Regions from separate parts of the Paenibacillus sp. FSL R7-0204 genome, predicted to be linked through region 2. Evidence: a T-box and tRNA genes for the amino acid it is inferred to sense, from the RefSeq annotation. Region 2 holds a T-box; the other holds one or more tRNA genes.
The links. The T-box of region 2 lies ahead of MKX42_RS07825 (arginine--tRNA ligase). A T-box ahead of a tRNA ligase gene usually reads a tRNA of that ligase, here a tRNA-Arg.
Positions count from the first base shown of each region.

Region 1: it encodes a tRNA-Arg, which carries the amino acid that the T-box ahead of MKX42_RS07825 (arginine--tRNA ligase) is inferred to sense. The anticodon was not compared.

Region 1 covers NZ_JBBOCA010000001.1:6,895,489-6,901,302, reverse strand. The annotation lists rRNA gene MKX42_RS29840 (23S ribosomal RNA) at 1-1,832, shown strand, start outside; rRNA gene rrf (5S ribosomal RNA) at 1,911-2,027, shown strand; tRNA gene MKX42_RS29830 (tRNA-Asn) at 2,079-2,154, shown strand; tRNA gene MKX42_RS29825 (tRNA-Ser) at 2,158-2,247, shown strand; tRNA gene MKX42_RS29820 (tRNA-Glu) at 2,397-2,471, shown strand; tRNA gene MKX42_RS29815 (tRNA-Val) at 2,588-2,663, shown strand; tRNA gene MKX42_RS29810 (tRNA-Met) at 2,696-2,769, shown strand; tRNA gene MKX42_RS29805 (tRNA-Asp) at 2,845-2,922, shown strand; tRNA gene MKX42_RS29800 (tRNA-Gln) at 3,018-3,092, shown strand; tRNA gene MKX42_RS29795 (tRNA-Lys) at 3,119-3,194, shown strand; tRNA gene MKX42_RS29790 (tRNA-Leu) at 3,211-3,294, shown strand; tRNA gene MKX42_RS29785 (tRNA-Gly) at 3,302-3,376, shown strand; tRNA gene MKX42_RS29780 (tRNA-Arg) at 3,387-3,463, shown strand; tRNA gene MKX42_RS29775 (tRNA-Pro) at 3,496-3,569, shown strand; tRNA gene MKX42_RS29770 (tRNA-Gly) at 3,587-3,657, shown strand; gene MKX42_RS29765 (helix-turn-helix transcriptional regulator) at 4,385-5,338, shown strand; gene MKX42_RS29760 (DNA-binding protein) at 5,515-5,814, shown strand, end outside.
Region 2 covers NZ_JBBOCA010000001.1:1,738,327-1,744,140, forward strand. The annotation lists gene MKX42_RS07825 (arginine--tRNA ligase) at 682-2,622, opposite strand; T-box leader at 2,676-2,898, opposite strand; gene MKX42_RS07830 (hypothetical protein) at 3,132-3,437, opposite strand; gene MKX42_RS07835 (hypothetical protein) at 3,630-3,989, shown strand; gene MKX42_RS07840 (DEAD/DEAH box helicase) at 4,470-5,814, opposite strand, start outside.

The DNA of each region.
Region 1 (5,814 bases), 5.2 Mb from region 2:
ACAACCAGGATGTTGGCTTAGAAGCAGCCACCATTGAAAGAGTGCGTAATAGCTCACTGGTCGAGTGACTCTGCGCCGAAAATGTAACGGGGCTAAACACACCACCGAAGCTATGGCTAGATGCTTTGCATCTGGGGTAGGGGAGCGTTGTGTAGGGGTTGAAGGTGTACCGTAAGGAGCGCTGGACACTACACAAGTGAGAATGCCGGTATGAGTAACGAAAAGATCAGTGAGAATCTGATCCGCCGAAAGCCCAAGGTTTCCTGAGGAAGGCTCGTCCGCTCAGGGTAAGTCGGGACCTAAGGCGAGGCCGAAAGGCGTAGTCGAAGGACAACAGTTTGAAATTACTGTACCACCGTAATCCGCTATGAGCGATGGGGTGACGCAGGAGGGTAGTGACGCGGACTGATGGATGTCCGTCTAAGCAGTGAGGCTGGTGTGTAGGCAAATCCGCACACCGCACAGGCTGGGCTGTGATGGGGAGCGAAAATTATAGTAGCGAAGGTCATGATCTCACACTGCCAAGAAAAGCCTCTAGTCAGGAGAAGGTGCCCGTACCGCAAACCGACACAGGTAGGCGAGAAGAGAATTCTAAGGCGCGCGGAAGAACTCTCGTTAAGGAACTCGGCAAAATGACCCCGTAACTTCGGGAGAAGGGGTGCCTCGGTAGGGTGAATAGCCCGAGGGGGCCGCAGTGAAAAGGCCCAAGCGACTGTTTAGCAAAAACACAGGTCTGTGCGAAGCCGCAAGGCGAAGTATACGGGCTGACGCCTGCCCGGTGCTGGAAGGTTAAGGGGAGCGGTTAGGAGCAATCCGAAGCTGTGAACCGAAGCCCCAGTAAACGGCGGCCGTAACTATAACGGTCCTAAGGTAGCGAAATTCCTTGTCAGGTAAATTCTGACCCGCACGAATGGCGTAACGACTTGGGCGCTGTCTCAACGAGAGATCCGGTGAAATTTTAATACCTGTGAAGATGCAGGTTACCCGCGACAAGACGGAAAGACCCCATGGAGCTTTACTGCAGCTTGATATTGAATTTGGGTACGATCTGTACAGGATAGGTGGGAGCCGTAGAGGCAGGAGCGCAAGCTTCTGCGGAGGCGCCGTTGGGATACCACCCTGATCGTATCTAGGTTCTAACCTAGTGCCCTCATCGGGTACGGGGACCGTGTCAGGCGGGCAGTTTGACTGGGGCGGTCGCCTCCTAAAGAGTAACGGAGGCGTTCAAAGGTTCCCTCAGAATGGTTGGAAATCATTCGCAGAGTGCAAAGGCATAAGGGAGCTTGACTGCGAGACCTACAAGTCGAGCAGGGACGAAAGTCGGACTTAGTGATCCGGTGGTACCGCATGGAAGGGCCATCGCTCAACGGATAAAAGCTACCCTGGGGATAACAGGCTTATCTCCCCCAAGAGTCCACATCGACGGGGAGGTTTGGCACCTCGATGTCGGCTCATCGCATCCTGGGGCTGAAGTAGGTCCCAAGGGTTGGGCTGTTCGCCCATTAAAGCGGTACGCGAGCTGGGTTCAGAACGTCGTGAGACAGTTCGGTCCCTATCTGTCGTGGGCGCAGGAAATTTGAGAGGAGCTGTCCTTAGTACGAGAGGACCGGGATGGACGTACCGCTGGTGCATCAGTTGTTCCGCCAGGAGCATGGCTGAGTAGCTACGTACGGACGGGATAAGCGCTGAAAGCATCTAAGCGTGAAGCCCCCCTCAAGATGAGATTTCCCAATTAGTAAGACCCCTTGAAGACGACGAGGTAGATAGGTTGGAGGTGGAAGTGCAGCAATGCATGGAGCTGACCAATACTAATCGGTCGAGGGCTTATCCAAAAGTTTTAACACGCAGATTCGTTTCGGATTCAGTTTTCAGGAATCAAATTCCTGAAGCATTTACGCTGTAAATGCCCGTTTGGTGGCGATAGCGGAGGGGTTCCACACGTACCCATCCCGAACACGACCGTTAAGCCCTCCAGCGCCGATGGTACTTGGACCGAAGGGTCCTGGGAGAGTAGGACGCCGCCAAGCGGACCATCCACACACACTGTGGTATTTTTTTTGCCCTAATTGATTACATATTCCCTGATAGCTCAGTTGGTAGAGCACTCGACTGTTAATCGAGTTGTCACAGGTTCGAGTCCTGTTCGGGGAGCCATATGGAGAGGTGTCCGAGTTTGGCCGAAGGAGCACGATTGGAAATCGTGTAGGCGCCACAAGCGTCTCGAGGGTTCGAATCCCTCTCTCTCCGTAGCATTACTTCTCTGCAAAGGGATGAGAACCCTCAGTGGTTCGTTGGAGCATAGGCTTCGTTAGCACTGCTTCGCAATCTCGTAACGAAGTGAAGAGTATCCCTCTCTCTCCGTAGCATTACTTCTCACTGAAGTTTTTACACAGCATGGCTCGTTGGTCAAGGGGTTAAGACACCTCCCTTTCACGGAGGTAACATGGGTTCGAATCCCATACGAGTCACCAATTTCTTCTCTGAATGATGGGATGAGAAATCCCTGGGTTCGTTGAAGCATAGGCATCGTAAGGAATGCTCCGCAATCTCGTAACGGAGTGAAGAGTATCCCATACGAGTCATATATGGAGGCTTAGCTCAGCTGGGAGAGCATCTGCCTTACAAGCAGAGGGTCGGGGGTTCGAACCCCTCAGCCTCCACCATCTATCTTAACCGAATAGATTTTGTACAATGACGCGGGGTGGAGCAGCCCGGTAGCTCGTCGGGCTCATAACCCGAAGGCCGCAGGTTCAAATCCTGCCCCCGCAATTTATCCCCACAAAGTGAAGAGATGCTCTGTAGCATATTCCGAATACTTTCCGGGGACCCCAAAGTGCCAAACATGGAACCGTGGTGTAGTTGGCCTAACATGCCTGCCTGTCACGCAGGAGATCGCGGGTTCGAATCCCGTCGGTTCCGCCATTTTAATTGGTATTAAGACATGAGGGATTGAGCATCCTATATCTCGAAGTATAGAGTATCCATCCGATTCCGTAGTATTTTGCTAATTATAATATTGGGGATTAGCCAAGCGGTAAGGCAACGGACTTTGACTCCGTCATTCATAGGTTCGATTCCTATATCCCCAGCCATCTATTTTCGATTGTTTCTCTTATGAGAGCCATTAGCTCAGTTGGTAGAGCACCTGACTTTTAATCAGGGTGTCGAAGGTTCGAGTCCTTCATGGCTCACCATTTTCTTGTAACGTGTGCGCGTGTGGCGGAATGGCAGACGCACCAGACTTAGGATCTGGCGTTTCACGACGTGGGGGTTCAAGTCCCTTCACGCGCACCATGTTTTTGCGGACGTGGCTCAGCGGTAGAGCATCGCCTTGCCAAGGCGAGGGTCGCGGGTTCGATTCCCGTCGTCCGCTCCATATAGATTTTGCGCCCTTAGCTCAGCTGGATAGAGCGTTTGACTACGAATCAAAAGGCCGGGAGTTCGAATCTCTCAGGGCGCGCCATTATTACTTCACTGATTTAACTTTTGTATTAACGGGATGTAGCTCAGCTTGGTAGAGCACCTGGTTTGGGACCAGGGGGTCGCATGTTCAAATCGTGTCATCCCGATACTTCATTTCACCTATGCGGGTGTAGTTCAATGGTAGAACTTCAGCCTTCCAAGCTGATAGCGTGGGTTCGATTCCCATCACCCGCTTATATCTGTATCGCATGAGTCCGTCAGCCCTATGGGGAAGGCGGACTTTTTTTGCTATTTGGAAATGTATGCGGAAATCCGAATACAATCGATGCTGCTGCGATAAAGTATTGGCCCATGCTTCGCAACCCGTAACATTGTTAAGAAATCCTGCAAGAAATGCAGCAATGCTGCCCAATAGAAGCGACCGATGCTGAAATCCTGCAAGAAATGCAACAAAGCCCGCGCTAATTTGCTCTAATCACCGGAATTCCTGCAAATGATGCAACAATATAGTGTAGCCCGTAACATTGTTAAGAAATCTTGCAAGATGTGCAACAATGCGGCTCAATGCAAACAGTCGGTGAGAGAAAATACTTATTATTGAAAAATATAGGATGTGTAAGCACCGCCATTAAAGTAAGAAACACTTCAGAACGTGTGCGAAACACCGAACACAATAGAATTCAGAGTATCAATGAGCCAGGGTGCTAAGGGCTGCAGCTGTCAAATGGCCGCCAGAAGGCAGAGAGATGGAGAGAAGGCAGGTTGATGGAGAAAAGTGAGCTTCGTGTAAGAGTGGTATAGAGGCACCAGTATCATTCACCCGCCAGGGTGATTTTGTTGTAAGGGCCGGGATGTTGCAATAGTATGGGAGGGCGTTATGTTTCTATAGAACTGATATAGTATAACTATTGGACTATTGGATCATAGGCAACACTTACTTGGAAACTGAGGAGCATTTGTTATGACAGACAAAGTAATACGGATTTTCAGAATCATTAACGCCATTCAGTCGAACCCGGGGATTACCGCAGCAGACTTGGCTTTTAGGTGCGAGGTGAATATTAGAACGATCTACAGGGATCTTGAGGTGATCAGCCACTTTGCACCGGTTACGAATGAAGGAAGAGGTACGGGCTACCGGTTCATGGGCAAATTCTTTTTATATCCGCTGGATTTCTCGGAGCAGGAGTCGCTGGCATTCTCACTGCTGCCTTCTGTGCTGAATCCGGATAGAATTCCGCCGGGTTTTCATTCTGCGTATGACAAGGTGATGGGGACTCATCTGAAGGAGAAATCGCGGCAGAATGGCCTGCTGGAGAATATCGCGGATATTATTCAAATGGGTACCCCGGCCTACCGCAAGGAGAGCCGGAACTTCCTGCAGCCGCTGATTGGAGCCATTCTGGAGCAGCGCAGCATCCGGACGGTATACCACTCGCAGTCACGCAACGCCACTACAGCGCGGAAGATTGATCCTTATTATCTGATCCCGCGGGATCAGCGCTTTTATCTGATTGGCTATTGCCATCTGAAGGGCGCAATTCGTACGTTCCGGATCAGCCGGTTTGAGCAGGTCGAGATGACGGCTTCCACTTTTGATAAGGGAAATTTCAATATTAAAAAATATCTGAAAAATACCTGGTCGATCAACCGGGGTACCCGGAATGTCACTTTCAAGGTACGGTTCGATCCGGAGGTGGCGCGTTACATTAAGGAAGAGGAGCTGTTCGTACAGCCGCGGATGAGCGAAGAAGGCGATGGAACGTTGCTGTTCGAAGTCACGGTTAATAATGAGAAGGAGTTCATCAAGTGGATTCTGCAGTATGGCCCGAATGCGGAGATTGTGGAGCCGGAGTCGGCCAGAGAACGCTTGAAGGAGCAACTGGAGCAGTGGCTGGATGTGTATCAGCAGTAGCCGCAGACTACAGTATTACATAATATGGAATAAAATGTGTCGAAAAGGTTAGATTGAATAGCTCAACTGGAGAATAAAGGCTTTTTTAGAGATATATATGCCGGGAATGAATTGACCGGAGCGGTGAAGCAGGTTATTATTGGAATATAATGGAATGATAGGAGGCAAGATAGAAATTGCTGGAATTGGATGGGATGAATGAAGACTCTTTGACAGATATGCTTAAAGTCTCGTTCTCATGGGAGAACTGGGCGGCAATTCTCGAGATTTCAGACAAGCTCTTTGAACTTGCAGTTCTAACCTACGGCTCCCATCAACAGGGTGCAAAGAAGTATTATTTGAAAAAAAATATAGTGTATTATCTCGGCTACAGTGCGTGCATGAAGGGGATTGCCTATCAAAAGCTCGGTAACCTCGCTGAATCAAGAAAGTGTATAGGCTTGTATTCGGATTTGAGCTGGATCACGGATGTGGAT
Region 2 (5,814 bases):
TTCCTTCGGGAGGGCTGTTTTGACGTCCGGAGGATGAGAACCCAGCGCGCAGCGAGGGGACGTTGGAGCATAAGCTTCGATAGCACTACTTCGCAATCAGCCCGAATGGGCTGTATCCCTTCCGGGACGTCATAACAAACAGCCTTCCTTCGGGAGGGCTGTTTGTTATGACGTCCGGGGGATGAGAACCCTGGGCGCCAGCAAACCCCACTCGTACCTCGCGGACTGGAATTCCGTTATTTCGGCGGATTACGGCCTATTCGCAGGCTGGGCGGGCTGAGAATCCGTTAAGTAACCCATTACTCCTCATTTTGAGCTCGACGTACCAATTAGCGTCCTCTCAGTCCGCAACGGGCAGCGAATCGGGCCTTTGCAGCCCAATAACGTCCTCTCAGTCCGCATACCACTGCTGGTGACCATGCCTGTACACTAAAATAGCTGGCTATGGAGAACGCTCAAACGGGGAAGGACCTGACTTGTACCTCGCGGACTGGAAATCCGTTATTTCGGCGGATTACGGCCTATTCGCAGGCTGGGCGGGCTGAGAATCCGTTAAGTAACCCATTACTCCTCACTTTGAACTCGAACGTACCAATTAGCGTCCTCTCAGTCCGCAACGGGCAGCGAATCGGGCCTTTGCAGCTAAATAACGTCCTCTCAGTCCGCACACCCTATTATTTTCTACATCCGCTCCGGCTTAGGCAGACCGAGTACGTCGAGCGCTTCGCCCAGCGTATCGGTGAAGCTCCGGGTCAGCCACAGGCGGAAGGTGATGCTGGCTTCCCCGCCTTTGAGAATCGGACAAGCCGAGTAGAAGTTACTGAACAACGAGGCCAGGGAATACGCGTAGTTACAGATCGTATTCGGCGTAAGCTCCCGGCTTGCTGTATAGAGTGTATCTTGCCACAAGCCGAGCTGTCTGAGCAGGGCAAGTTCAGCTGCTTCGAGCTGCGCCGGGAAGAGCGGCACCCCACCAACGCCGCTCTCGCCAACGCCAGACTCACCAATGCCGGACCCCCCAGCGCCGGACCCGCCAACGCCGTTCCCGCCACCCGCCGCGGCAGCCTTACTAAGCACGCGCTGCGCCCGGGCGTAGGCGTACATCAGGTAGACGCCGGTGTTGCCGGAGATTTCCATCGCCTGCTTGAAGTCGAACACAATCTCGGTGCCCAGATTGAAGCGCAGCAGGTAGTAACGGATGGCAGCGGTGGCAATGAGCCGGCTGGACAGGCCGTTTTTGTCCGAACGGGTGGATTCAATCATTTCTTCCATGAGCCGGACCAGCTCGGTTACCTTAATGCCGATTCCCTGGCGCCCGGACATGGCGTAGGAGCTTTTGCCGCTGGAGGTATCAATGCCCAGACCGGCCGCAGAAGCGGGACTCAGCGAGACCACGCCATAGCTGACATGATGCAGCGCGTCTGCCTGCGCACCGAATCCCAGTGCCTTGAGTGCCTGCTTGACCATCAGCTGCGGATATTCCTGCCGGTAATCGATGACGTTCACGACCTGGTCCGCCCGTCCAAAAGGCAGAGCCTGTCCGCTCAAGCCGGTCGTCCACAGCCCGCTCTGAAATTCGCTGTAGCTGAAATCCTTCTCCAGCAGACCGAACTTCCACAGATGATAGGCGATGTCCTTGGCAGTATAGGTCAGAATTCCGTTCGAGCGCACCAGCACCTTATCCTTCTGATGCTCCTCCTGCGTGTCCGGTGCGGCATCTTCAGCGGGTTGCTTCAGAATCCAGCAGCCTGCCAGCTTGCCTTCGGTCTCCTGCACGAAGATCTCCGTCTGTGACAGCTGCTCGAACGCCGAGGCCCAGAAGCCCTCCTTCAGAATGCTGCTCTCCCACACCAGCAGATCGTAGTCAATGCCGAATCCACGCATCTCCTCCACATGCTCTTTCACGATCTGCCCGGCGACGAGGTTGCCAATCCAGGCGGTGTTGCCGTGGCCTTCCTCCAGGGCATGAAGAATCTCGGTCCGTTTCTGTACCATCTCCGGCTGCTGCGCGTACGTTTTGTTAATCTCGGCATAGATGTCCCAGCAGTAGTCTCCGAACCTTACATGCTCTCCCGCCAGCGGAACATTCAGCAGACCGGCTACAGTATCTGCCAGCTGATTACCGAGATCATCCACATAGTTGTGCACCTCAACGGCATGGCCGGTCGCCCGCAGTACCCTCACCAGCGCGTCCCCGATACATGAGTTTCTTAGATGTCCAATGTGCATACTTTTATTCGGATTGACGGAGGTATGCTCTACAATCACCTTCGACCCTCCTGCATGCTGAGGCAACGTGAAATTCCCCTTCGCCCGTGCCCAGGCCTGCCAATCCAGATACATATTAATGAACCCCGGACCGGCGACCTCGGTTCTCAGCACCAGTCCCTGAACAGAGCCCGAAGCTTGGAGCTCAGCGACGATTAGCCCGGCGATAACCAGTGGAGCTTTGCGCAAGGGGCGGGCGAGCTGCATGGCGATATTGCTGGAATAATCCCCGTGGTCGGCACTCGCCGGCTGCTCCAGGGCAACATTGACTTCAGCGATGGCGGGCACGCCCAGGATTAACGCGGTGGTGTGAACAGACTGCTTCAGGCTTTCTTGAATGAGCTCACTTAACATTGGCATGAATAACAACCTCCTGATTAAAATAACGACAAAAAAGCCTTCATCTCCTAAGAGACGAGGCTTGTGCGCTCGCGGTACCACTCTCGTTGCTAAAGCCTTACGGTTCAGCCACCTTACAGGTTAACGGTCCTCGGCCGGGGCTTCCTACTACAAGGTTCAGAAGTCCATCTCACGGGTGCGCTTCATGGTTCTAATCTGTACCGGCTTCCACTTTCCCGGCTCGCTGGGGACTAGATATAAGACCATTACTCTCCCGGTCATCGATTGAATATGGATTTGTATCAGTATAGCGAATTTCTGGGAGAAAGCAAGAGCGGATTACCATGCAGCAGAAGCCCAACCGTTGAGAATCACACGTCACTAGGCGCCCCTGTCAGATTCTTGATGTCCGTTGAACCATAAATCAGCAGCATAATTACAATGACCAGCAGGAGCCCGCCGGCAAATCCTTCTCCGTCAAAACTGTCCATAGCCCCGTCCCTCACTCTCAATTCCGGATGTGTTCAGATGTTCTCGGCTTTCTTTTTCAAAGCGGTCATGATCTCGTTCAGCGTCAGGCTGCTGTTGTCATCGAGGAAGCTGACCAGCTTATCGACATTGTCACTGCTTAGCTCACTTAAGGTTTTATATTTGCCCACCAGACTGACGAACATCGACGCGTCCGTGTACATCTGGATAGAGTCTACTTTCAGCTTGCCGGTCAATAGAAGTGCAGCTACGGCGAATTCAAGCCCCTTAGGTGTCTGGGTTTTGGAGCTGGACGGTGTTTTTTTGGCGGCGGGCTTCTTTCCTTTTCCTGGAGGGGGCATGGGAGTCCCTTCTTCCGTTCGGCGTTCGTATGCAGAAAGCTCAGCTTATGGGCGTTCTTTCCTTATTCAAGGATATGCGTGCCTGCGGTCATTGGTGATTAGGCTCAGGCCTGTGTCCACACCGTTACAGGAAAATCCGAATATGAATATATCGTACTTTGACACTAGAACTTCAAGGGAGGACGAGACAGGATGGAGATTTTGTCAACAGGACCGATAGAGAACAATGCCGTTTCGGGAGTCAGACCTACGCAGACGGTGACGGTAAGAATTGTCAAGCGGAGTGCCCCAGGCAGCGCCTCTATTAGTATTCAGGGGTACGTGCTGGGCGCTACCAGAACGCTGTATGTCAGTGAGGTGATTGATGTTGCTCCGAATCAGGTGGTAACCCGGGATTATTTTGCCGATCTGAATGCCTATGAATTTGTGTTCATCACTGGAGAAGTGGATGAAGATGAGATTGGAATATCCGTGTGGGGCAAGACATCAACCGGCCAGCTGGTGAATGCACACCGTGTAGTGACGCATGAGAAATTAAGCTCAGACGTATAGAGGGGTAGGTATTATTCCAGACTCCCCGGTTGTAAAATGAAACAGGGACCTTGCAGAGCTACTAGCTCAGAAGGTCCCTGTTTATACTGTGAATAGAGCAGAGCGGACTATACCAGATCGCAAGCCTCGGCAGGCATCCAGTGCCTTCCCTTACCTTATACCGGACTTGCCGGATGCGTCCAAATCGGGTTCCGCTTCAGGTCCTTGTCCCGTCTTCAACGCACGCAGTTTCCTGGTAATTGTATTCTGTGCAATAGAAACTGTACTTTTGGGCGCAAAAAACCATTCTACTGCATTTCATACATTTGATTTTTGGATTTCTGCTCCAAAACAGCAGATACGTAAAAATCTAGTGTACAAAGTGCAGCAGATTCGATTTTTCAGCCAATATGGCCTTATTCTAGTGTACAAAATGCAGCAGAACAGCAGAAAGTCTGAACAATCCATCCCAGGCCTGGGGCTGGCAATATCGCAGGCGCCTCAGATGGAGAGAATCTCGCGGATGTCCTGCTCGCTCAGGCTCGATAACGCCTCCTGCCCCGGCTGGATTACCTCGTCAATCAGGTTTTTCTTCTTCTGCTGCAGCTCGTACATCTTATCCTCCACGGTACCCTGGGCTACCAGGCGGATGACCTGGACGATCTTTTTCTGCCCGATCCGGTGGGCGCGGTCGGCGGCCTGCTGCTCGACGGCAGGATTCCACCACAGATCGTAGAGAATGACCGTATCGGCCCCGGTCAGGTTGAGGCCGGTGCCGCCCGCCTTCAGCGAGATCAGGAACAGCTCGCGCTCGCCTTCATTGAAGCGGCTGCACAGCTCAACCCGCTGGGAGGCCGGGGTCTGTCCGTCCAGATAGAAATGCGGAATCCCGAGCAGCGCCAGCTCGCGCCCGATCATACCGAGCATCTGCGTGAACTGGGAGAAGATCAGCATCCGCTTGCCGGAGCTGCGGCACTCATCGATAATCTCCAGGAGCTGCTCGAATTTGCCGGAGCCTCCGGTATATCCATCTACGAACAGGGCAGGATGGCAGCACAGCTGGCGAAGCCGGGTCAGTCCGGCCAGCACCTTGAGCCGGCCGTTACCGAAGCTGTCGCTGTCCAGATGCTTAAGCGCTTCTTTGCGCAATCTGGCCAGGTAGGCGACATAGAGCCTTTTCTGCTCGGGCAGCAGCTCGGAGGCCTGGAGGGACTCGATTTTGTCCGGCAGCTCCTTCAGCACATCGCTCTTCAGGCGGCGCAGCAGGAAGGGGCGGGAGCGCCTGGCGACCGTCTCCCGGGGAAGGTCATGGAACGCCTTCTTTCCGGGGAACAGTCCAGGGAAAACGACACTGAAGATCGACCACAGGTCCTCCAGTGCATTCTCCACCGGTGTACCGGTCAGCGCAAAGCGGTAGCGGGCCTGAAGCAATCTGACCGCCTGCGCGGTCTGGGTCTCATGATTCTTAATCATCTGCGCTTCATCCAGAATGAGCGTGTGGAATGACCGCTTGGCATACTCGTCCACATCTCTGCGCAGCAGCGGGTACGAGGTGATGATGACATCATGCCCGGCCGTGTTCCGCAGGGCCCGGCTGCGTTCACCGGCGGTGCCGTCGGCAATGACCGCCTGAAGTTCCGGGGCAAAGCGCTTCAGCTCGTTAAGCCAGTTATAGAGCAGGGAGGCCGGCGCCACAATAAGCGCAGGCACGCCGCTCTGCCGGATGTCTTCCCGCATCGAGAGCAGGAAGGTGATGCTCTGCAGTGTTTTGCCAAGGCCCATATCGTCCGCCAGAATCCCGCCGAAGCGGTAATGGGCCAGCGTCCTCATCCACTGGAAGCCGTAC